DNA from 2 places in the Pseudomonas sp. AMR01 genome. Region 1 is predicted to be linked to the other one. Evidence: predicted binding sites of a transcription regulator. Region 1 holds the regulator's gene; the other holds the start of a gene.
What was found. The regulator FliA, encoded in region 1, starts transcription of late flagellar genes. The targets are predictions, from matches to a motif close to CTAAAGTTTNNNNNNNNNNNGCCGNTAA.
Positions count from the first base shown of each region.

Region 2: a site for FliA is predicted at 4,092-4,119, ahead of Q7C20_RS01360 (methyl-accepting chemotaxis protein). Genes of this name have one in related genera too.

Region 1 covers NZ_JAUTYR010000062.1:7,571-12,883, forward strand. Annotated here, with positions in the region: gene Q7C20_RS25895 (chemotaxis protein CheA) at 1-244, opposite strand, end outside; gene Q7C20_RS25900 (protein phosphatase CheZ) at 256-1,044, opposite strand; gene Q7C20_RS25905 (chemotaxis response regulator CheY) at 1,063-1,437, opposite strand; gene fliA (RNA polymerase sigma factor FliA) at 1,609-2,349, opposite strand; gene fleN (flagellar synthesis regulator FleN) at 2,346-3,179, opposite strand; gene flhF (flagellar biosynthesis protein FlhF) at 3,284-4,600, opposite strand; gene flhA (flagellar biosynthesis protein FlhA) at 4,612-5,313, opposite strand, start outside.
Region 2 covers NZ_JAUTYR010000001.1:291,191-296,503, forward strand. Annotated here, with positions in the region: gene Q7C20_RS01335 (acyl-CoA dehydrogenase family protein) at 1-404, opposite strand, end outside; gene Q7C20_RS01340 (carboxymuconolactone decarboxylase family protein) at 445-1,005, opposite strand; gene Q7C20_RS01345 (AraC family transcriptional regulator) at 1,108-2,013, shown strand; gene Q7C20_RS01350 (LysR family transcriptional regulator) at 2,010-2,921, opposite strand; gene Q7C20_RS01355 (aldo/keto reductase) at 3,040-4,035, shown strand; gene Q7C20_RS01360 (methyl-accepting chemotaxis protein) at 4,177-5,313, shown strand, end outside.

The DNA.
Region 1 (5,313 bases):
GCTCACCCTTGCGCAGGATGTCGAACACGTTCTCGGCGATGTGGCAGCACTCCACCAGCTCATGGAGCTGGAGGAAGCCGGCGCCCCCTTTTACAGTGTGAAAACCGCGAAAAATTGCATTGAGCAGGTTCGCATCATCCGGGCGGCTTTCCAGCTCGACCAGTTGTTCGGACAGTTGCTCTAAAATTTCGCCGGCCTCTACAAGGAAATCCTGAAGGATTTCTTCATCGGCGCCGAAGCTCATGTGGGTGCTCCTTAGAAGCCTAAACTGGATAACAGGTCATCTACGTCATCCTGACCTGACATAACGTCTTCACGTTTATCGGCATGAATCTGCGGACCTTCACCCTTGGCGAGATGTTTTTGTGGATCTTTTTCCGAGAGGATCGCTTCGCGGTCATGTTCGATGCCTGCAAAACGATCAACCTGGCCGGCCATGAGCACCAGTTTGAGCAAGTTGCTTTCCACTTCGGTGACCAATTGGGTCACGCGCTTGATCACCTGACCGGTGAGGTCCTGGTAATCCTGGGCCAGCAGAATGTCGTTGAGGTTGCTGGAAACCGTGCGGTTTTCCTGTTCGCTGCGCGACAGGAAACCTTCAACCCGGCGCGCCAACTCACGAAACTCTTCTGCACCCACTTCCCGACGCATGAAGCGGCCCCAGTCAACACTCAGGGCCTGGGCTTCGTTGGCCATGCCGTTGACCAGAGGCGTGGCGTTTTCCACCAGGTCCATGGTGCGGTTGGCCGCCGCTTCAGTCAGCCTGACCACATAGGACAGGCGTTCGGTCGCGTCGGTGATTTGCGAAATCTCTTCGGCCTGGGGCATATGCGGGTCAATCTGAAAATTGACGATCGCACTGTGCAGCTCGCGTGTGAGCTTGCCCACTTCCTGATACAGGCCGCGGTCACGGGTCTGGTTGAGCTCATGGATCAACTGCACCGCGTCGCCGAACTGGCCTTTTTCAAGGCTGTCGACTAACTGGTGAGCATGCTTTTTCAGGGTCGACTCAAAGTCTCCCTGCGACGTTTCTTTATGCGCCATAGCTCCCCCGTTGCAGCCTCAATGACCGATGCGTTCGAAGATTTTTTCAATCTTCTCTTTCAGCGCCAGCGCCGTGAACGGCTTGACCACGTAACCGTTAACCCCGGCTTGGGCGGCTTCGATGATCTGCTCACGCTTGGCTTCGGCGGTCACCATCAGCACAGGCAAGCTGCGCAGCTTTTCGTCAGCGCGTACGTGGCGCAGCAGGTCGATACCGGTCATGCCCGGCATGTTCCAGTCGGTTACCAGAAAGTCGATGCTCCCGCTGTTGAGGATCGGAATCGCCGTAATGCCGTCATCCGCCTCGACCGTGTTGGTGAACCCAAGGTCACGCAACAGGTTTTTTATGATCCGCCGCATCGTTGAGAAGTCATCAACGATGAGGATTTTCATGTTCTTGTCCAATTCGACCTCCAAGCAGTCTTAAACGCGCCCAGCACCTGGACGCGCCATTTCAATCAACAGGCGTTACACAAAAAGGACTGCCAGGGGCACCACGGAACGAAGCCGCGAAAGGCGATTAACCTCTCGAGCAGTTGCGCTGCAGTGTCCCCACACTGCCTGTCAGCGCGCGCGCCACTCTCCCAATCGCCCCCGCAAGCGGGCGGCGCATTGGCTGTGCAGCTGGCTGACACGCGATTCGCTGACCCCCAGGACCTCACCGATTTCCTTGAGGTTCAGCTCTTCGTCGTAGTACAGCGCCAACACCAGTCGCTCACGCTCAGGCAAATTGGCGATCGCGTCCGCCAACGCACCCTGGAAACGTTCGTCTTCCAGGTCGCGTGACGGTTCCAGGTGAGCACTCGCGCCGTCCTCGTGCAGCCCTTCGTGTTCGCCGTCCTGCAACAGGTCGTCGAAACTGAACAAGCGGCTGCCCAAGGTATCGTTCAAAATCCCGTAATAATCGTCGAGACTCAATTGGAGTTCGGCCGCAACTTCGTGATCTTTAGCGTCACGACCGGTTTTTGCTTCAATTGCGCGAATTGCGTCACTCACCATGCGCGTATTGCGGTGTACCGAACGCGGCGCCCAATCCCCTTTACGCACCTCATCGAGCATCGCGCCACGGATGCGGATACCCGCATACGTCTCGAAACTCGCACCTTTGCTCGCGTCGTATTTGGTCGACACTTCGAGCAGGCCGATCATGCCGGCCTGGATCAGGTCTTCCACCTGCACACTGGCGGGCAGGCGGGCCAGCAAGTGATAGGCAATGCGCTTGACCAGCGGCGCATAGCGCTCGATCAGTTCGCCCTGGCTGTCACGTGCCGACTTTTTGTAAAGGTTGTAGCCGCTGGATGTCATAGCACCGGTCCTGCGCTCGTTTGATGCACCAATCGCTCCACGAAAAACTCCAGATGCCCCCGCGGGTTAGCGGGCAACGGCCAGGTATCGACCTTCTGGGCAATCGCCTTGAACGCCAGTGCGCACTTCGAACGAGGGAACGCTTCGTAGACCGCACGCTGCTTTTGCACGGCCTTGCGCACACACTCGTCGTAGGGAACTGCACCAACGTATTGTAGGGCGACATCGAGGAACCGATCCGTGACCTTGGTCAACTTGGCGAACAGGTTGCGACCTTCCTGCGGGCTTTGGGCCATGTTGGCCAGCACGCGGAAGCGATTCATGCCGTGGTCACGGTTGAGCAGTTTGATCAGGGCGTAGGCGTCGGTAATCGAAGTCGGTTCGTCGCACACCACCAACAGCACTTCTTGCGCCGCGCGCACGAAGCTGACCACGGACTCGCCGATCCCGGCGGCGGTGTCGATCACCAGCACGTCGAGGTTATCGCCAATATCACTGAATGCCTGAATCAGGCCGGCATGCTGCGCCGGGCTCAGGTGCACCATGCTCTGGGTGCCCGAGGCTGCGGGCACGATGCGAATGCCACCGGGGCCTTGCAGCAGCACATCGCGCAGCTCACAACGGCCTTCGATCACATCGGCGAGGGTGTGTTTGGGTGTCAGCCCCAGCAGAACGTCGACGTTCGCCAAGCCCAAGTCAGCATCCAGCAGCATGACGCGACGGCCAAGCTCTGCCAGGGCCAGGGACAAATTCACTGACACGTTAGTTTTTCCGACGCCACCTTTGCCGCCGGTCACCGCGATCACCTGTACGGGATGCATGCTGCCCATTTTATTTCTTTACCTTGTCTTGCTTAGACGCAGGCTACATGGCTTGGCCGCGTGAATCGCTTGCAGACCATCGATGTAGATACTTTTCACGGCGTTCACTGCTCTCAACCGACCCGTTTTGCGGGGTTGTGGTAAAGGTCCGCGAACATATCAGCCATCGCTTCCTCGCTTGGCTCTTCTTGCATTTGCACACTGACAGCACGGCTGACCAACTGATGACGACGCGGCAGATGCAGATCATCCGGGATCCGCGGCCCGTCGGTCAGGTAGGCAACCGGTAATTCATGGCTGATCGCCAGGCTCAACACTTCACCCAGGCTCGCGGTTTCATCGAGCTTGGTCAGGATGCAACCCGACAGGCCACAGCGCTTGTAGCTGTGGTATGCGGCGGTCAGCACCTGTTTCTGGCTGGTGGTGGCCAGTACCAGGTAATTCTTCGATTTGATGCCACGCCCGGCCAGGCTTTCCAGTTGCAGGCGCAATGCCGGGTCACTGGCTTGCAGGCCGGCGGTGTCGATCAGCACCACGCGTTTGCGCAGCAGCGGGTCGAGCGCATTGGCCAGGGACTGGCCCGGGTCCACGTGGGTCACCGGTACGTTGAGAATACGGCCCAACGTTTTGAGCTGTTCCTGGGCACCGATGCGGTAGCTGTCCATGCTCACCAGCGCGATGTTTTGCGCGCCGTATTTAAGCACATAGCGAGCCGCAAGCTTGGCCAGGGTGGTGGTCTTGCCCATGCCGGCGGGGCCGACCATGGCAATTACACCGCCTTCTTCAAGGGGTTCGATTTCCGGCGTGGCGATCATCCGCGCCAAATGCGCCAGCAACATGCGCCAGGCTTGGCGTGGTTCTTCGACTTCGGCGGTCAGCGTCAGCAGGTCGCGAGACAACGGGCCAGACAGGCCGATGCGTTGCAGGCGACGCCACAGGTTGGCCTGTTGCGGCTTGCTGCCTTGCAGTTGGGTCCACGCCAGCGAGCCCAGCTGCACTTCGAGCAGCTCACGCAGGCCGTTGAGTTCAAAGCGCATCGAATCCAGCGCGCGCTGGTCGACTGCAGCGGCCGGGGCTGGCGCGGCAGGACGTGGCGGTTCTTTGAAAGTCGGTTCTACCAAGGGCTCGGAAGCGGTCAGCGGCAGGCCGGCGAACAGCTGGCGATTGGTGGTGGCATCGCTGTCGCCACGCATGCTCAGTTCGGCCTGGGCCGAGACAATGCGCGAGGCGGTCTTGCGCAGCTCGTCTTCGAGTTCCATGTTCGGCACGCGCGGGGCCAGCGCCGAAGGGGTGTAATCCAGCGCAGCCGTCAGCTCGACACCGCCAGCAATGCGGCGGTTACCAATAATCGCGGCATCGGCGCCCAGCTCATCACGTACCAGTTTCATGGCCTGACGCATATCGGCGGCGAAAAAACGCTTAACTTGCATAACCCACTACCTCAGCCGTTGGGCCCTACTGTCGCGACGATAGTCACTTGCTTATTGTCAGGAATTTCCTGGTAAGCCAAAACGTGCAAATTCGGAACTGCCAGACGTCCAAACCGCGACAACATCGCTCGGACCGGGCCTGCCACCAACAGAATCACTGGCTGGCCCTGCATTTCCTGGCGTTGCGCGGCGTCGATCAACGAACGCTGCAGTTTTTCAGCCATGCTTGGCTCCAGCAGAACGCCCTCTTCCTGGCCTTGCCCTGCCTTCTGAATACTATTGAGCAATATTTGTTCCAACCTTGGTTCCAGGGTGATAACAGGCAGCTCAGACTCAACGCCTACAATGCTTTGCACGATTGCACGGGACAAGCCGACACGCACCGAAGCCACCAGCGCGGCAGTATCTTGACTCTTGGCGGCATTGTTGGCGATGGCCTCGGCGATGCTGCGAATGTCGCGCACCGGCACCTGCTCGGCGAGCAAGGCCTGCAACACCTTGAGCAATTGCGACAGCGAGAGTACGCCGGGCACCAGTTCTTCGGCCAATTTTGGCGAGGCTTTGGCCAGCAACCCCATCAATTGCTGGACTTCCTCGTGGCCGATCAGCTCGTGGGAGTGCTTGTACAGAATCTGGTTGAGGTGCGTTGCGACCACGGTGCTGGCATCCACAACGGTGTAACCGAGTGACTGCGCCTGGCTGCGCTGGCTGAC
Region 2 (5,313 bases), on a different contig from region 1:
GTCCAGCCATGCTCTGTGGGTTCGGCGCTGATTTGCAGGGTCTCGATGCCCGACAGGAATTTCATCGCGTTTGACAACCCGGTCGCGCCCGCCAGCTTGCCGCTGAGCAAGTCCGGCAACAGTTGCTCACGCAGCCGCTCATTCGGGCTTTGCAGCAGGTATTCGATAAACGAGCGCTGGCCCCAGCACACAAACGCCGCCGCCAAAGAATGGCTGGCGACATTGGCGATGGCGTCCACCGCGCCGGTCACGTCACCGCCCAGGCCGCCGAGTGCTTTGGGCACGCCGATACGTAATACATTGGCCTCTGCCAGCCTTGGCAGCACTTCCTGTGGATCGCAACTGCCCACATCCAGGGCCTGCGCTTGAACATCGAGCCAACGGCTCAAGATTGGGTCAAGCATTCATGTTTCTCCTTTTTGCAGCAGGTGGGCAGACGCCCGTTCAGCCAGCCGGTTGTTCCCAACGGTATTGCGCCAACTCCGGGTTCAGCGGCGTACGGGCAAACACGTTAGCGAAGTTACACAAGGTTGCCAGGCTCACGCCCAAAATAACTTCCAGGGCGTGACCGTCGGTGTAGCCCGCCGCGCGGAACGCTTCGTAGCCCTCATCGCTGACGTCGCCACGGGTGGCAATTACTTCGCGGGTAAACGCGGCAAGCGTCTCGTAGCGCGCGTTTGGCAGTTCGCCGCGCTGGCGCAGGGCGTCAATCACCGCTTCCGGCAACTTGGCCTTGTTGCGCGCCACGGCGGTGTGGCCGGCCACACAAAAGTCGCAGCCGTGGGTGGTCGCGGCAATCAATTGCACCACTTCACGGTCGGCCAGGCTGAGGTCGGATTTGGCATTGATGCCGGACACGGTGATGTAGGTTTCCAGCGCAGCCGGCGCATTCGCCAGCACGGCGAGCAGGTTGGGAATGAAGCCCGAGCCCTTCAAGGCATTTTCCAGAAACGGCTTGGCGGCTTCCGGCGCGGTGTCAGGGGTCAGTAACGGTACACGGGACATGGAGTAGTCTCCTGAGGGGTTCGTGCAGCCAGTCTGTTGGTTATAAAAAAACGCCTCAATAGGCTAAAGTAGTGATTACTTGCTCTTGGGTCTTTCCTTTAGATGAATTCGTCCAGTGCACTTGTCGATTGGTTATTAGACAGCCTTGAACTCAACACCAGTCTGTTCCACGTAGGCCGCTATTGCGGCGATTGGCATGCGAGCACCCACGGTTTGGCCAGTGCGAGTTTTCACCTGATCGTGCAGGGCGAATGCTGGCTGCATATCGACGGTGAATCGACCCCACAGCGCCTTAACAATGGTGACGCGGTGTTTCTGCTGCGTGACTTGGCTTACCGGCTTTCCGGAGAACCGACGGCGGCGGGCGCGCAGGAATGCCCTCGGCGCCCGATGCAGGCGCTGGACAGCAGTGCGAACGACGGTGTGGGGTTGGTCTGCGGGTTCTTTCATTTCCAGTCCGGCTTGTCGGCAATGATCGTAGACACCCTGCCCGCCTGGATCATCCTGCGTGCCGGCGACCCGTCGTTGACCGCCGCGCGCAACCTGTTCGAATTGATCCTGCAAGAATGCGAGCGCGCGCCCGCGCCCTCTTCCGCGTTGCTCGAACGCCTTTGTCACCTGCTGTTTCTGTACGTGCTGCGCCAACAGGTGCTCGACAACACGGACCTCGGCGGCCTCGCGGCATTGGGCCGGCAACCGGCATTCGCAAACCTGCTGGAACAGTTGATCGCGCGCCCGGCAGACGCCTGGACCCTGGAAAGCATGGCGGCCTGCACCGGGCTGTCACGTTCGGCGTTTTTCAAACGTTTCAATGAGCTGTGCGGGCAATCGCCGGGGCAAGTGCTGCTGATGATGCGTATGCGCCACGCCTGCGAACTGTTCAAGAAAGACCAGACCGTGGCGCAGGTAGCGCTGGCGGCGGGCTACCAATCGGTGGCGGCATTTACCCGCGCCTTTCACAAGGTCACCGGGCACCAGCCAGGCGCCTATCGCAAGGCCCAGGCTTAACGCCGCAAGCCGGTGCCAGGCGTGGCGCAGAGTTCCACCAGCCAGTCGATAAACACCCGAACCCGCTGTGACAGCTGCCGATGGGGCGGGTAGAACGCCGTCAGTGCCATGTTCGGCGGCGCATGCCCGGGCAGCACTTCTACCAGTGTGCCTTGGGCCAGTTGCCGCCGGGCGTGATAGTACGGCGCCTGGATCAACCCATACCCCGCCTCGCATGCGGCGAAGTAACCGTCGGCGCTGTTGACCGCCACCACCTTGGGCAAATTGACCTCGCGCAGCTCATTGCCGACCTGGAATTCCAGCCCGAAACGTTTGCCGGTGGAACTGGAGACATACTCGACCATCTGGTGCCCGTTCAGGTCGTCCAGGGCAGCGGGCAAGCCGAAGCGCTCAAGGTAACTCGGGCTGGCCAGGGTCAACTGGTCCATCATTGCCAACGGCCGTGCGACCAGTGATTCGTCCAGGGCTGGCCCGCCGCGCAGCACACAGTCGACGCCTTCGCGAATCAGGTCCACGGTACGGTCATTGAGGCCGATTTCCAGCTCGATCTGCGGGTAGCGCGCGGTAAACGCCGGGAGCGCCGGAATTACGATCAACCGGCCGATGCCCGAGGGCATGTCGATGCTCAGCGTCCCGCGCGGGTTCTGGCGGCGGGTCGAAAACACCGCCTCGGTTTCTTCCAAATCGGTGAGCAACTGCACGCAGCGCTGGTAATAGGCCGCGCCGTCCAGGGTCGGGCTGACCTGGCGCGTGGTGCGTTGTAGCAACTGCACGCCGAGGTGGGCTTCCAGCTGCTTGATTAGAATCGTCACCGACGCCCGTGGCAATTGCAGACTGTCAGCCGCCTTGGCAAAACCACCCAATTCAACAATCCGGGTGAATACGCGCATCGCGCTAAAGCGGTCCAAGGGCCGACTCCTCATGGATTATTTAGATTTTACGAACAGTGATAGTGCTTTTAGCCGGTTTATCCCGCTTTTGTCGAGGATGACAATGGAGGTCTTCCTACGCACCGGAGCTTTACCCATGCACACCCGTCAACTCGGTAAAAACGGCCCCCTCGTCAGCGCTATTGGTCTTGGCTGCATGGGCATGACCGACTTTTACACCACCGGCACCGACACCACTGAAGCCGTCGCCACCCTGCACCGCGCGCTGGAGCTGGGCGTCAACTTTCTCGACACCGCCGATATGTATGGCCCGCATACCAATGAAGCGCTGATTGGCAAGGCGATTGCCGGCAAACGCGATCAGGTCTTTCTGGCGAGTAAATTCGGCATCGTGCGCGACCCGGCGAACCCGGCGCTGCGTGGGGTAAATGGTCGCCCGGACTACATCCACGCAGCCATCGACGGCACTCTGCAACGCCTTGGCGTAGAAACCCTGGATTTGTATTACCAGCACCGCATCGACCCGGACGTGGCCATCGAGGAAACCGTGGGCGCCATGGCCGAACTGGTTAAACAGGGCAAAGTGCGTTACCTGGGTTTAAGCGAGGCCTCCTCCGCTACGCTGGAACGTGCGCACAAGGTGCACCCCATCAGCGCGCTGCAAAGCGAATACTCGTTGTGGAGTCGCGATCAGGAGGACAACGGCTGCCTCGCCGCCTGCCAACGCCTGGGCATTGCGTTTGTGCCTTACAGCCCGCTTGGCCGAGGATTTCTGACCGGCGCACTGAAAAGCCCGGACGACTTCGATGCCGACGACTACCGCCGCTTCAGCCCGCGCTTTCAGGGCGAAAACTTCGCGAAAAACCTGCTGCTGGTGAAACAGGTCCAGGCACTCGCGGCGGACAAAGGCGTGACGGCCGGCCAACTGGCGCTGGCCTGGGTGTTGGCTCAGGGCGATTACCTGATCCCGATTCCCGGCACCAAGCAACGCAAATACCTGGAAGAGAATGTGGCGGCGGTTTCGCTGACCCTCAGCGCGACGGAACTCGCGGCACTTGAGGCGATTTTCCCCGCCGATGCCACTGCCGGCCTGCGTTACCCGCAGGCAGTCATGGGCATGCTGAACCGCTAGCCGCAGCGTTCAGGGGCGCCCGCCTTGGTGCCCCTGAATTTGTTGCAGCCTGGTACCTAAAGCTCCACCCGTCTGAGCCGATAGCACGACGAAGCTCTAACAAAGCCGCGTCGACAATAAACGCTTCGTAAGGACGACTCCATGCCCCCACTGCGCTCTATCCAAGCCCGCTATACCCTGTTTCTGGTGCTGTTCGTTCTGGTGTTAATCGTGTTGACCGTCGTCGGCATCGGCCAGTTGGTTGCGCCCCAGCTGCGTCACACTGAAGAACAGGTGGTGCTCAACCGCGTCGCCGAGGTGGCCGAACAGATCAAGGGCGAACTGAACAAGGTTCAGGCCCAGCAACGCAGCATCACTCAAACCATCCCCTTGCTCGACAGCGATGCCATCGACAAGGTCCTGCCTGGCCTGGTGGATCAGTACGGCGAACTGAAAGTGTTCGGCGGCGGGATCTGGCCGCTGCCTAATCAGCGTGCTCAGGGGCGCAACAAATTCAGCACGTTCTGGCACCGCGATGCCTCAGGCAAGCTGGCCGTCAACACGTTCTGGAACAGTGACGCCGCGCCCAACTACTACGACCAAAGCTGGTACAAAGGCGGCCTCGCCTCGCCCCGCGGCCAGTGTGCCTGGGCGGCGGCCTACAAGGACGACGCCAGCCAGGAGCCACGCACCAACTGCGCCATGGCGATCCAGCGTGACGGCGCCGCGTATGGCGTTGCCACTATTGACGTGACCCTGGGCTTCTTCAATGACTTGGTGGCCAGCAAAGAGAAAGACATCGGCGGCCAAATGCTGATCGTCGAAGGCGACGGCAAGATCATCAGCAACAGCTCGCGCATCAACAGCCCGGTGGTGTTGAAAAACGTCAGCGAACTGGCCGGCACGTCGGCGTTTGCCGCCCAAGTCAGCAAAGCCCTGGCCCAGCGCGACAAAGGCCTGCAACGTACTGAATTCGACAACGGGGGCGTGGCCAGCGCCTTCTACCTGCGCCCGATCGAAGGCACGCCGTGGTTCCTCGCCACCGCCCTGCCCACCTCGCTGATCACCGCCCAGCGCGATGATGTACTCGGCACCCTGGCGATGTTGCAGATTCCGATGGTGCTGTTGCTGGTGCTGCTGGCAGCCTATGCCATTCGCCAGTTGGTGCAGCGTATGCGCTCGCTGAAGACCAATATCGACGCGTTGTCTGCCGGCGATGCCGACCTGACGCGGCGCATCACCATTCGCGCCGAAGACGAACTGGGTGCCATTGGCCACTCGGTTAACCACTTTATCGTC